2 regions of the Flavobacterium sp. FG68 genome follow, and region 2 is predicted to be linked to the other one. Evidence: riboswitches for the same ligand, from Rfam matches in the RefSeq annotation. Region 2 holds a riboswitch; the other holds the start of a gene.
The links. Region 2 has a riboswitch for cobalamin ahead of ACODSB_RS18060 (TonB-dependent receptor plug domain-containing protein). Riboswitches for the same ligand answer to the same signal wherever they lie in the genome.

Region 1 (7,017 bases), on a different contig from region 2:
GATACATTTTTTGGAACCGGAGTTCAAGTTGGCGCTGTTTTAGGAAAAGAAAAGCAACAGCATTCGATTTTTGCATCGCACGATAAAAGCAACGGATATCGCTATAATACAGGATTTGAAAACAATAAAATCTTGTATCAGGGAAATGTTCAGGTGAATGATTCTAACGAAATTTTAGGTTCGTTTGGTTATGTAAAAAACGGATTTGGAGCTAACGGATTTTACGCTGCACCGGGCGATAAAAATTCTACAGAAATAGTGCAGACAACTTTTGCTAATATTCAGTCGAAACATTCTATTACGGAAAACTGGAAAATTATGCCAAGATTTACCTACAGATACAATTATGATGATTACAGATATTTAGGAAATAATAATTTAAACGCAGGAAGAAGTCAGCATTATACCAATTCTATTGCGGCAGAATTAAATTCTTCTATCAAAACGGAAAAAGGTGAAATTGGTTTTGGTGCCGAATTCAGAAATGAAGATATTCATTCGTCAAACATTGGCGATCACGATCGTGAAAATGTTGGGATTTATGCAGAATACAAAACGTATTTGTTTGAAAAACTGAACGTGAATTTAGGAACTTATCTTAATTATAATTCAGATTATAAATGGCAGATTTATCCAGGGCTTGATGCAAGTTACGAGTTGACAAACGAGTTTAAGGTTATTGCTAATGTGGGGACTAGTCAAAGGATTCCTTCGTTTACAGACTTGTACTTGAATCAGCGTCCGGGAAATATTGGAAATCCAGATTTGGAATCAGAAAATGCTTTTCAAAGTGAATTCGGCTTTAAATTCAACAGAAAATCTTTAAACTTAAACGTGAATTATTTTTACAGAGAAATAAGCAATTATATTGACTGGACCAGAATGGTGACAACGGTGCCGTGGCAAAGTCAAAACTACGGTGATTTAATTACTAACGGAATCAATATGCGTGGATCATACAGTTTTAATTTTTCTGATGATTCAAAAATGAATTTCACTTTAGGCTATTCTTACTTAGATTCTAAATTTAAAGATACCCGCGACGAACCGTATTCTAAATATTTGATTTCGTCTTTAAAACATCAGGTAACCAATACGATAGATTTTCAGCATAAAGATTTCTCCGTTTTACTGGCAACTCGTTTTAACGAAAGAGTTACCGGAGCTTCTTACTGGATTAATGACGCCAGAATTAGTCAGTCTATTAAAAAGTTTACCATTTTTATTGATGCACAAAACATTTTCAATACTACTTATTATGAAATTGGAGCGTTTCCTTTGCCGGCAAGATGGTTCAGTTTAGGTGCAAAATTTGTTACTTTTTAAATACAAAGGTTAGTTATAAAAAGGGGAAAGGTATTCGATATCTTTCCCTTTTTTTTGATCATTTTTCTTTTAGAAAAAAGTAAGAAAAAAAATAAAAAAAGGTATGTATTGCGGATAATTAAATAAAATCAGATCTATAAATTTGTGTCAAGTACCACAAGAAATAACATTTTAGAATCCTATTAAACCCAAAACATATGTCTGATTTTTTAAAACAATTTGGAGAAGATCTTAAAAAGAACGTACCTGGTTTTATCGCAGTTTCTGTAGCAGAAATCAAAAGCGGAATGTCCTATTATTCACAATCAGCTTTTAGCGATTTTGACCCTGAATTAGCATCTGCCTATAATCTTGAAGTCGTTAAAGCAGAAATGAACGCCATAAGAGCTTTAAAATTACAAGGTCAGGTTGTTGATAACGTTATGATTACGCTTACTTCTCAAATTCATATTATTGATGTTTCTGATAACGGAGAGTATTTTATTTATTTAGCAGTAGACTCGACCAAAGCAAGTTTGGGTATGACAAAATCTATATTGAATAAGTATAAAAAAGAAATAGCCCACAAACTGTAATTGTATTTTTTATAATTTTAAAAGAGGATTTTCTAATTTGAATTTCCTCTTTTTTATGGAAAATCGTTTTTTGTAAGCAAAGATTTATTTTATATTTAGTTTCTGAAAAGAGATTTTTTTTAATGGAATTACGGCAATATTTCGAAAAATACAATGACGAAGAAACCTGCATTGAGGAATTTAAAAACAAACGACTGGAAAACGGTTTGGTTTGTAAAAAGTGCGGGCATAATTCCCATTCTTTCAGAACAGTCGATTTAAAATTTCAATGTAAAAAATGCAAAAACAGAATCAGTCTTCGATCCGGAACCGTGATGGAAAACTCCAATTTACCCTTTAGATACTGGATGATTTGTATTGAATTAATGACACTTTCTAAAAAGAAATTCTCCATTTTACAATTGCAATATCTTTTAGGACACAAACGCTACGAACCTATTTGGCTGATGGTTCAGAAAATCCGTTTGGTGATGCATAAACGAGACGAAAAATATATGTTACGTGCTTATTCTGAGTTTGATTCTGAATTTCTAAGGGAAATTGAAAAACTTACTTTTTCAAAAAAGAAATAAAGTAAAACTTGGTTTCATATTATAATCTGCAACATTAAATCCTTTAAGCATAACGCACAGCCTTTTTATCTTTGTTATACTCCTGTTTAGGCTTTATTTTAAATAAGTAAACTAAGATTTATGAGTACGATTAAAAAAGGTTTTCTATTATTATTTTGTGCAGTTTTTATACAAATTGCTAAAGCGCAGGATGCTCCATATTCTATTGGTTTTATTCCGGCATCTATTGAAGAAGGGGATATTGCTTTCCCAATTTATGAAAAATGGCATTTGAGCGGACAGGCCGATTTTCAATTGGTGACACAAGGTGCATATACCAATGGAAATCCTTTTGCTTATACACAGCGTGTTGTAGTTAGGCCGTGGCTTATTTATTCAGGATTTAAAAATATAAAACTGTGGCTGGGTTATGCTCACAATCAAAAATATGCCGTAGAAGAAGCCGGAAATTATGAAACCTTAGAAAACAGGCTTATTGTAATGGGAACTTTTTCTCAGGATATGCCAAAAGGATCCATTTTTGAACAAGTGCGTTTTGAAACCAAATTTTTTGACGATAGAAACGGAGTTCATCAAACAATTCCGCGATTAAGAGAAATCATTTTCTGCGTCAAACTAAAGAAAAACCTATATTTTTAGCACCAAACATTGGATATTATACAGAATTAATGCTAAAGTTTGCCTCAAAAGATTATGCCGAAGAGCATTTTGATATTTTTAGATTATCAGTTTACTACACGGCAGGTATAACGCCCAATATCCATTTTCTGGCAGGCATCATTGGTCAGATGCAGCTGCGTGCCAACGGAAATCAGTTTGATGTGTATTACGGGCCAATGGTTTCTGTAAAATACAGTATCACACCTAAAGAAAGAGAAACTTTTGACAGCGTCGACGGCGGTGCTGATTAATTTAATTTAGTTCTCGAAAAGACTTCTTAATTTTTTAAATAAACTTATTTTACCAATTCCTGCATCATTTTTTTCAGGATAGTTCTATCTTTGCGCCAGATTTTGGTCTGTTTTTTCAAATTTAATGAAAAAACAGTTAAAAGGGAATCAGGTGTAAATCCTGAACAGACCCGCTACTGTAAGTTCTATATAAGTCTTTAAACACTACTATTGCCATTGTCCCGTGTGGATGAGAAGGCTGTTTAAGATGGAACAAGTCAGGAGACCTGCCACAATCATATAGTTTAAGACTTTCGTGGAATAAAGTTGACAACAAGAATTGACCTGTTATTTACATAACAGGATTATCTCTTTTTGCTATTACATCCCGAAGTTTATTTAATTAAATTGGTGATGTATTATAGAAAAAAAATACTCTTATTTACTTTTATACTTTTTGCTCCGTTTGTACTTCATTCGCAAGTAGAGACAGATAGTCTGCGGGTTTTAAAAGAAGTAATCTTAAAAGGAAAACCCTATCAGGAAGTTATTCCGGTGCAGACACTTTCGGGTAAATTACTTGAAAATTTAGCGAGCCATAATGTTGCCGATGCACTTCGGTATTTTGCCGGAAGCCAAATAAAAGATTACGGCGGACTTGGCGGTCTTAAAACCGTTGATGTTCGTAACATGGGAACACATCACGTAGGTGTTTTTTATGATGGAATACAATTAGGAAATGCACAAAACGGCGTTACCGATTTAGGGAAATATTCTCTTGACGACATGGAATCCCTAACGATGTATAACGGACAGAAAAGCGAAATATTCCAATCGGCAAAAGACTTTGCGGCGGCTTCTACAATTTATTTAAGAACAAAACGTCCGGTTTTTATTGGCTATAAAAAAACAAATCTCTTAGTACGTTTCAAGACAATGTCAATCAATTATTTTGATCCGTCTTTTAGATGGGAACAAAAATTAAGCGACAAAGTCAGCATGAGTTTTAGTTCTGAATACATAAAATCGAACGGAGAATATAAATTCAGATACAAAAGAAACAATCTCGACGGAACGGTTGCTTACGATACCACAGCCACGAGACATAATAGTGATATTGAAGCTTTACGAGTAGAATCTGGTCTTTATGGGAAAATAAATAAAGGTTCGTGGGATGCTAAAGTTTATTATTACGATTCAGACAGAGGAGCGCCGGGAGCGATTGTAGAAAACAAATTTTCAGACGGTTTCAGGCAATACGACAAGAATTTTTTCACTCAGGCATTTTTGGTAAAAGACTTTACCGAAAAATATAAATTTCAGGCAAGGGCAAAATTCGCTTACGATTATACACATTACGTTGCCAGAGATACCACAAACATATTAGGCGAAACCGTAACCGAAGGCTCGCAGTCAGACGATAGTTATTATCAGCAGGAATATTATATCTCCGCAGTCAATATGTATAGCATTTTATCAAATTGGGATGTTTCGCTTTCTACAGATTTTCAATACAACAAATTAAACGCTACAAGAAGAGGAATCCAGACTCAATTTTCATTTCCGCAGCGATATACTACATTAGTTTCTTTAGCAAGTACTTACAGAATTGGCGGTTTTAAAGCTTTAGGAAGCGTTATTGGAACCAATGTTCAGGAAGAAGTTCGCTACAATGCAAAAGCTCCCGATAAAACAGAATTTACTCCGGCATTATTTTTAGGCTATACACCATTTAAAAGTTACGATTTTAACCTGAGAGCGTTTGCAAAACGAATTTTCAGAATGCCTACTTTCAACGATTTGTATTATACCATGATTGGTTCAAGCACTTTGCAACCAGAATATATGAATCAATACGATATTGGATTCACGTATAATTTTCCTCAGAATAAAGGCTTTTTCGACAAATTCTCTTTTCAGTTAGACGGTTATTACACCAATACAAAAGATAAAATAATCGCCGCGCCAACCGGAAATCTTTTCCGCTGGATGATGACGAATATCGGACAGGTGAAAGGAAAAGGAATAGAATCTGTTTTGAATATGGGAACTCATTTTGGAAAAGTAAATCTTGCTGCAAATCTTACTTACACCTATTCTGAAAGTAAAGATTATACCAAATTCGGCGGTCTTGAATTATCCTCTTACGGAGACCAAATTCCGTATACACCGTGGCACAGCGGTTCAGGAATCTTAAATGCTGATTATGAAACCTGGAATTTCAACTACAGTTTTATTTATGTTGGGAAACGCTATAACGGAAATGTCAATAACATAAAAATTAATGAAGTTCAACCGTGGTATACTCATGATTTAGCCGTTCAAAAATCATTTGCATTTCAGAATTACAAATTAAAGGGCGCAGTAGAACTCAACAATGTTCTCAACCAAAATTATGAAGTGATATACAATTATCCAATGCCGGGCCGCACAGTGAAATTTATAATAAGTATTGAGCTATGAAAAAGATAACCGCAAAAATAATTCTCAGTTTATGGATCATTCTGGCTTTTGCTTCCTGCAGAGAAGATGAAACCATTTTTCCATCAACAGATAAAAGTGTTGCTGCGCCAAGAAGTGACGGCAATATCGAAGGTTTTTATCTTTTGAACGAAGGAAATATGGGAATGAACCGCGCCAGTATTGACGTTTTTAATTACAGAACCGGAAACTACACCACCGATATTTATTCGGAACGAAACCCAACAGTTGTAAAAGAATTAGGCGATGTTGGAAACGATATTAAAATTTATGGCAATAAAGTTTATGCCGTAATCAATTGTTCCAACAAAGTTGAGGTCATAGAAAAATGGACAGCAAAACGCATCAAAAAAATAGATATTCCCAACTGCCGCTATGTGACTTTTTATAAAGACAAAGCTTATGTAAGTTCTTATTCTGGTCCGGTAGCGATTGATCCAAATGCAGAAATTGGTTTTGTTGCCGAAATCGATACCATATCATTAGAAATAAAAAGAAAAGTAACCGTTGGCTATCAACCCGAACAAATGGTGGTTCATAACGGAAAATTGTATGTAGCGAATTCCGGAGGTTACAGAGTTCCGAATTACGATAGAACTGTTTCTGTAATTGATTTGGAAACTTTCAAAGAAATCAAAAAAATAGATGTCGGAATCAATTTGTACAGCATGCAGATTGACAGCCGAGGCGATATTTATGTGAGTTCCAGAGGGGATTATTACAACACGCCTTCGAATCTTTTTGTCATTGATACCAAAACCGATGAGAAAAAAATGCAGTTAGATATTCCGGTTTCAGATACTTGTCTGGTCGACGATTTACTTTATTTCTACAGCGTATCGTGGAGTTACTTAACCAACAGCAATAAAATTATTTACGGAATCCTCGATACGAAAACCAAACAAATAATCACGGATAGAATTATTACCGACGGAACTGAAAAGCAAATTATGATCCCGTACGGACTTCAGGTAAATCCCGAAACAAAAGAAATTTATATAACCGATGCCCAGAATTATGTCGTAACAGGTTACATCTATTGTTTTACGCCAGAAGGCAAATTGAAGTGGAAAACAACGGCTGGAAATATTCCGGCGCATATCACTTTTATCACTAAGAAGTGAGAAGCAAAAAGCAAAAAGTTAGAAGTAAAAAGTAAAAAAACTAATATTA
Region 2 (7,017 bases):
AAAGAATACTACTTAAAACTAAAGGTAGTATTTTTACGTTAATAGAATACCAAGACACCGAAACCTAATTTCTATGAAACCAATTTTAAAGGCAATACTATTTTTGTTTGTACTAACATTTGCTTTGCAATCTTGTGAAGATGAGGATGATGTTAGAGCTCCCGCGGAGTTACAGGTAAACGATTTTATATGGAGAGGATTAAATACGTACTATTTATGGCAGGCTGATGTACCTAATTTAGCCGATGACCGCTTTGGTACAAAAAGTGAATTAAACTCTTTTTTATCTGGATATTCGCATCCAGAAGACTTATTTCAGGATTTATTAAACAAACCGGTAAGCAAATATCCAAGTAATGCTATTGATCGTTTTAGCTGGATTGTAGAAGATTATACGGTTTTAGAACAAGAACTTAACGGCATCACTAAAAATAATGGTGTTGATTTTAAACTAACCAGAGTTGCCGAAGGTTCTAATGATTTAGTAGGTTATGTTCGTTATATTATCCCAAACTCTGATGCTTCTGGTAAAGATATTAAAAGAGGGGATTTATTTACAGGTGTAAACGGAACTAAATTAACTGTTTCAAACTATCAGTCATTATTATTAGGACCTGATACTTATACTCTAAATTTTGCCAGCTATAATGGCTCTTCTTTTGTTTTAAATGGAAAATCACTTTCTTTAACTAAAACAACTTTAGAAGAAAACCCAATTTTAATCAATAAAGTAATTACTTCCGGCAGTCATAAAATTGGTTATTTAATGTATAATGGTTTCTATCAGGACTATGACTCTCAATTAAATGAAGCATTTGGTGAATTAAAAGCACAGGGTGTTACAGATTTTATTTTAGATTTAAGATATAACGGAGGTGGTTCTGTACGTACGGCAACACGTTTGGCAAGTATGATTACGGGACAGTTTGACGGTGAAATATTTTCGAAAAGACAATATAATTTTAAAGTCATGGCCGCATTTAATACTGAAGGACTAGAGAAGTTAAATGAAAGATTTGTTACCAATTTTGGCGGTAATTCTGTAAATAGCTTGAATATGGCTACGGTTTATGTTTTGACAACTTCAAATACGGCGTCTGCAAGTGAATTGGTTATAAATGGATTAAAACCTTACATCAACGTTGTTCAAATTGGCGAAACCACTATTGGTAAAAACGTTGGCTCAATGACACTTTATGATTCGAAAAGCTTCGATAAAATAAATGTAAATCCAAATCATAAATATGCCATGCAGCCTTTAATTTTTAAAATTTCTAATGCTGCAGATTTTGGAGATTATACAGGAGGATTGGTTCCAACTTATGTTCAGTATGAATACATAAATAATTATGGTGTTTTAGGTGATCCTTCTGAACCATTGCTGAATTTGGCAATCTCTAAAATTACAGGTTCTGCTGCTAAGAAAATCCAAACAGATCATAACGCAGTTTTACCATACATAAGCGATTCTAAAAAAATCAACGGATTACGAAACGAAATGTATCTGTAATGCTCTAAGGAGTTTTAAAAATATAATAGAAATAAAAAAAAAGGCTTTCAGAAATGAAAGCCTTTTTTTACCAAAAACAAATAAAAACTAATTCTAAAGTAAATTAATCATTAAAGTAAAAACCGTTTGGACCCACTCCAACAGTTAATTCTTTTTGTAAACTTCCAGTTAAACTGTATATGTATGCTTTGCTGTCAGCTTTAAAATCTCCGCTGTCAGCTATATAAATAAGGTTGTTGTTAACTGCAAATCCATATAAATAACCTAAACTAGGCGTTACGATTGCAGTTGTTGAAGCTTCAGTTGCACTTGTACCAATAGCGTAAACTGAATTGCCTACTGTATAATAAATTTTATTGTCGTAAACATCTAAAAATGCTGCTCCGTCTAATGACTCAGGGAATGTGATTCTGGAAATAGAGTTGTCTGCTAATTTTACTTTTACAATTTCGCTTCTGTCTTCATAAGGACTTCTTAAAATATATAAAGTCCCATTATTTTCTTCGATACCATCTGCACTTGAACCAATTGCTACTGGAGCCTCTAATGCTTTTGTAGCAATATTTACCACTAATAATTTATCATTATTATAAGGTTCAGTAATATATAATTTACCATTTTCTTCTACAAGTCTGTTAGCTGTTGCGTTTAAGTTAATTTTAGACTCATATGTATTTGTAGCTAAATTGATTACAGCAACATAATCATCAGTATTTCCGTTTGGATTACTTGCTGAAAAATAAGTATTAGCATTAGTTACATACGCTTTACCATCTTTTACAACACCATATCTTGGATTTGCAAGTCCAGTATCGATTTTAGCAATCAATTTAAATGTGTATTTGTTTACCACATTTATAACATTTGAACCACCTGCAATAATATAAGCTCTGTCTCCGTCAAAAAAGATATTTTGAGCATATTTTCCAAGTAAATCTGAACCGTTTGCAGCAGTGTAAACATCTTTTTCAAAAACGTTGAAATCATTGCTTGAAAAAGAAACACTTCCTTGTCCTGCGCTTCCTTCGTTTAAAATAAGGAATCCGTTTTTATATTCTACCTGGTCATTATCGTCATCACTCGAACAAGAAACGAATAACGAGACGCTAAACGCCATTAAAAGTAATTTACTAAGTTTCATAATTATTAAAATTTTAGAGTTAAATACATATTGAAATTTCGACCCGGCATTGGTCTGTCTTCAAGGCTTTCATAATTTTTATTGAAAATGTTTAAAACTTGAAAACCAAGTTTGAAAGAGTCAAGGAATTTAAAATCATAATCGATTCCGACATTTGAAATGTTGTAATCGTTTATAATTTCGTCCGGATTATTATCGGCTCTTGTATAAACAAAACCGTTGTATAAAAATTGGTAATAAGCAGAAATCCTGTTTCTTGAATAAGCGACAGAAGCCGTTACTTTATTATAAGGAACAAAGAAAAGCTGCTTTTTAGTGGCTTCATCTTTTGAAGCGGTATACGCATAAGAAGCATTGGCACTTAAGTTATTTTTACCGAATTGTTTTTTCCAGCTCAATAAAGTTTCAGCACCGTAACTATTAACGTTGTCTTTATTTGTTGGACTCCAAATGCCGTTTTTGCCCGGAACCCATTGCAGTAAATCTTTAATTTTCATGTAGTAGAAAGTCTGCGTAAGCGAAATATTTTTGAAAGTAAACACGTTTCCAATTTCTGCCTGATACGAACTTTCTGGTTTTAAATCAGGGTTTCCGCCTTCGTCCCAATACAAATCATTATAAGTTGGAATTCTGAAGTTTCGGGATATATTCAGTTTTAAATTGTACAATTTACTGAACTGATACGAAGATCCTAAAGAGAACAAAACCGGAGATTTGTAATTATCTGTAAACTCTTTTCGAACACCAAGTTCGTTTTTCCAGGCTTCAGAGAAATCTTGTTTGACCAATATTCCTGCTGAGCTGATTTCGCGAACGTGATCGCCAAAACTGCTTCCGTAACCTTTAGTTCTGTTATAGTCTAAAATTCCATTTATTTGGGTTGATTTGAATAAAGTATATCCTAAATCCACTTTTGTAATTAAACTTTCAGTTTTTCCGTAAGTGTAGATGTTGGTTGAATTATCAGCAAAATATTGATAGTTTTCAAAGATATACGCTGTTTTAAAATTGGTTTTAAATTTTCCAAAATCACCGTCGTATTCTAATAAACTTCGATTGAAACCATTTACATATTTGCTTTTCGTTTCCGTTTCTACAACTAACGAAGTATTTCTATCTGTATTTGAAAACTGACTATAAAGCTTTAAGGTGTTTTTTGAGTCGATTTTATAACCTGCATTAGCGGTCATGGTTATAATATCGTATTGTCCGTTTTGGTTCCAGCGCTGTTCGCCTCGCCAGGTGTAACGGTTTAAATACTTGTAATCGTTTGTGGAGCTGTTTTTAGAAAAACCAATTTGTGCACTCCATCTTTCGTTAGAAATATTCGTTTTATAATTTATTCCAATAGTATTGAAACTTCCGTAATCTAGTTTTAAATTATTCTCAGACCGATTATAAAATGCCAGATCGTTGTTTAAATGCACGGTTCCGCCAATGGCACCGCTTCCGTAAATAACACTTCCGCCGCCGGCTTTTACACTAATCGAATTATAATCAGAACCCGAAATTGTGTTGAAATCGGTGCTTCCGTTCATTTGCGAATTAATATTGATTCCGTTCCAGATTACAGCCGTTTGAGAAGAGGTAGTTCCGCGAAAAGAAACTGTAGAAAGCATTCCGCGTCCGTATTCTTTAAAATAAATAGTTGAATTGAAATTTAAAAGATCAGTCAGTAAAGCTTCATTTTTATTAATAATCGAATCATTAAGCTTTAAAACGGATTGGGAATTGGAGTATTTTTTCAGATTAGCATCAGAAACTACAACTTCTTTTAACTTAATAGAATCGCTCTGCGCCGAAATCAATTGGCACAACATTACAAGTAAAAAAGCAAAACGTATTCTTAAAGTCATAATTTCTACACTCTTTTTCCCGAGAGCTCGATATTTGTTACAAAGGCAGGTCTCCTGGCTCGCGTCTTGTTGTTTACCTTCCCATTCGCCAGCGCGAGCAGTGGTTTTGTAGTTTACAACAAGCATTCTTTTTAGAACTAAGCTTACAGTTGCGGGAACAGCTCAAGATTTTACTTGATTCCCTTTTAATGTGTTTTGTAAAAACACAACCTTAATTTGCTGCAAAGATAAAGTTAAAATTATTGAATATTCAAATTTGTTTTACTATTTCAATTAAATTCTAAACAAAACTAAATTAAAATGTAATTTTTATGACTTGTCCAAAATCGACTTTATTTTGAAAAGCCTCTTTTAATGGCAGTGAAGTTTGATGACATAATACGCTTCTAATAATTCCGGCATGCGCTACAATAATGATAGGCTGCTGAGTTTTCTGCAGAATTTGTTCTGCTAAAAAATCACCAACTCTTTGATGTAATTCCACAAATGATTCACCATTTAAAACTTGAATGTTTACAAAATCTTCCATCCACGGATTTAATTGTTCTGGCGGAATTTCGTTCCAGTTTTTCAATTCCCAGTCGCCAAAATTCATTTCTTTCAAACGATCGTCTTCCTGATAAGAAATTGTTTTTATATTTTGCTGAATGTGTTTTGCTAAAATAGAACAGCGTTTTAGCGGACTTGAAAAAATAATAGCTTCAGTAGGTAATTCTGAAACAATTCGGTTAAAAATTTTGTCAAAAGGTTCCGCAATATTTACATCAGACTGGCCGTAACAAATTCCTTTTTCGCAGATGGTTTCGGTGTGGCGAACTAAATAAATTTCCATATAAAAAGAATACTTAAATAATAAATTACTTCGCACACCTGCTGTGTTGCACCAAGACAATCTCCCGTATAACCGTCAATCCATTTTTGAAAATATCTTGCGAGAAAATATCTGGTTATAAAAACAGGAATTAAAACTAAGAGAACTTTATAATTGAAATAGGAGAGTCCCAATAACGGAATTAATCCAAAGAAAAAAGACCCGAAAACTTCTTTCCAACTATGTTGTTTAGCAATTGGTTTGCTTTTGCTCGAAGCGTCATCACGAGAATAGTGATGCGTAAAAATAATGCTGATCGCCGCCAAACGACTTAGAGAATGTGCCGAAATAAATAAAAGGAAAATCACTAAAATGTTATTAGTGAAAAGTAAAATAGATTCAGAAAGCAGTTTGAATTTCGCCAGAAAAAGTAAAACCAATCCAATTGCTCCATAAGCACCAATAGCGCTGTCTTTCATAATCATCAGGATTTTTTCTTTAGTCCAGCCGCCGCCGAATCCGTCGCAGACATCTGCAAATCCATCTTCATGAAATGCTCCGGTTGTTAAAACTGAAATTATTATTGAAAAAATTACAGCTGTTTCTGTTGAAAGAAAAAGAGAGAAAATATAAAAAGCCAGAAATGAAATCGATCCAACAATCCAGCCAATAATAGGAAAATATCTTGTTGCTTTATTTAAATAATCCGGATCGTGAGTAATGTTTTTTGGACATGGAATTCTGGTGTAGAACATTAAGCAGGTGAAGAAAATGTGTAGTTCTTTTTTCATTAATTATTGTTTTTCTATTTAGTATGTCATTTCGACGAAGGAGAAATCTCCGCAAGTAGCTCGACAAAGATTGGTTATATGGATTGCGGAGTTACTTGTGGAGATTTCTCCTTCGTCGAAATGACAAAAATGAGTATAAATCATTAATGAACATAATTATTTATGCTCAATTGAAGTTTACTTCCTACTAACCCCAGCACTTTCAAAACTAGCCATTTCATTCAAAAAAGCCTCAGCCGATTTTAAAATAGGAAAAGCAACCGCACAACCCGTTCCTTCGCCAAGACGCAAATCTAAATTTAAAATAGGTTTAGCGCCAAGATAATCTAATAATTTTTGATGCGCTTTTTCGGCAGAACAATGGCAGAAAATGGCATTTTTTTTAATATCAGGATTTATTTTAGAGGCAATTAGATAAGCAACAGAACAAATAAAACCATCAACAAGAATCAGCATTTTATTTTCGTAAGCCGCTAGCATTCCGCTAGCCATCTGAATTATTTCAAAACCTCCAAAATAGGCGATTTGTTGTTTTAATTCGGCTTGACCGGAATAATTCCCGATTGCTTTTTTTAGAATATTTTGTTTATTTAGCAGTTTTTGATCGTTAATTCCGGTTCCTTTTCCAACACATTCTTCGATAGAAAAACCAGTTAAAAGACTCATTAAAACCGATGCTGTTGAAGTATTTCCAATTCCCATTTCGCCAAAACCAATACAATTTGAACCTGTTTTAGCAATATTTTCTACAATTGATTTTCCTTTTTCAAAGCACAAATTCAATTCTGTTTCGCTCATTGCGGGAACATGCAGAAAAGATTGTGTTCCTTTTGCAATTTTGGCATTAATTAATTTTGCATTTGTTGGAAAATCATAGTTTACGCCCGAATCTACAATCGATAATTCGA

Region 1: another riboswitch for cobalamin. It lies ahead of ACODSB_RS06915 (TonB-dependent receptor); the one in region 2 lies ahead of ACODSB_RS18060 (TonB-dependent receptor plug domain-containing protein).

Annotation. Positions count from the first base shown of each region.
Region 1 covers NZ_JBMDIY010000008.1:9,329-16,345, reverse strand. The annotation lists gene ACODSB_RS06940 (TonB-dependent receptor plug domain-containing protein) at 1-1,326, shown strand, start outside; gene ACODSB_RS06935 (hypothetical protein) at 1,524-1,901, shown strand; partial or broken gene ACODSB_RS06930 (transposase) at 2,024-2,470, shown strand; gene ACODSB_RS06925 (DUF2490 domain-containing protein) at 2,594-3,112, shown strand; gene ACODSB_RS06920 (hypothetical protein) at 3,142-3,384, shown strand; cobalamin riboswitch at 3,471-3,672, shown strand; gene ACODSB_RS06915 (TonB-dependent receptor) at 3,778-5,826, shown strand; gene ACODSB_RS06910 (YncE family protein) at 5,823-6,968, shown strand.
Region 2 covers NZ_JBMDIY010000030.1:69,106-76,122, reverse strand. The annotation lists gene ACODSB_RS18070 (S41 family peptidase) at 74-1,510, shown strand; gene ACODSB_RS18065 (YncE family protein) at 1,614-2,651, opposite strand; gene ACODSB_RS18060 (TonB-dependent receptor plug domain-containing protein) at 2,657-4,507, opposite strand; cobalamin riboswitch at 4,535-4,736, opposite strand; gene cobC (alpha-ribazole phosphatase) at 4,803-5,339, opposite strand; gene ACODSB_RS18050 (adenosylcobinamide-GDP ribazoletransferase) at 5,324-6,109, opposite strand; gene cobT (nicotinate-nucleotide--dimethylbenzimidazole phosphoribosyltransferase) at 6,287-7,017, opposite strand, start outside.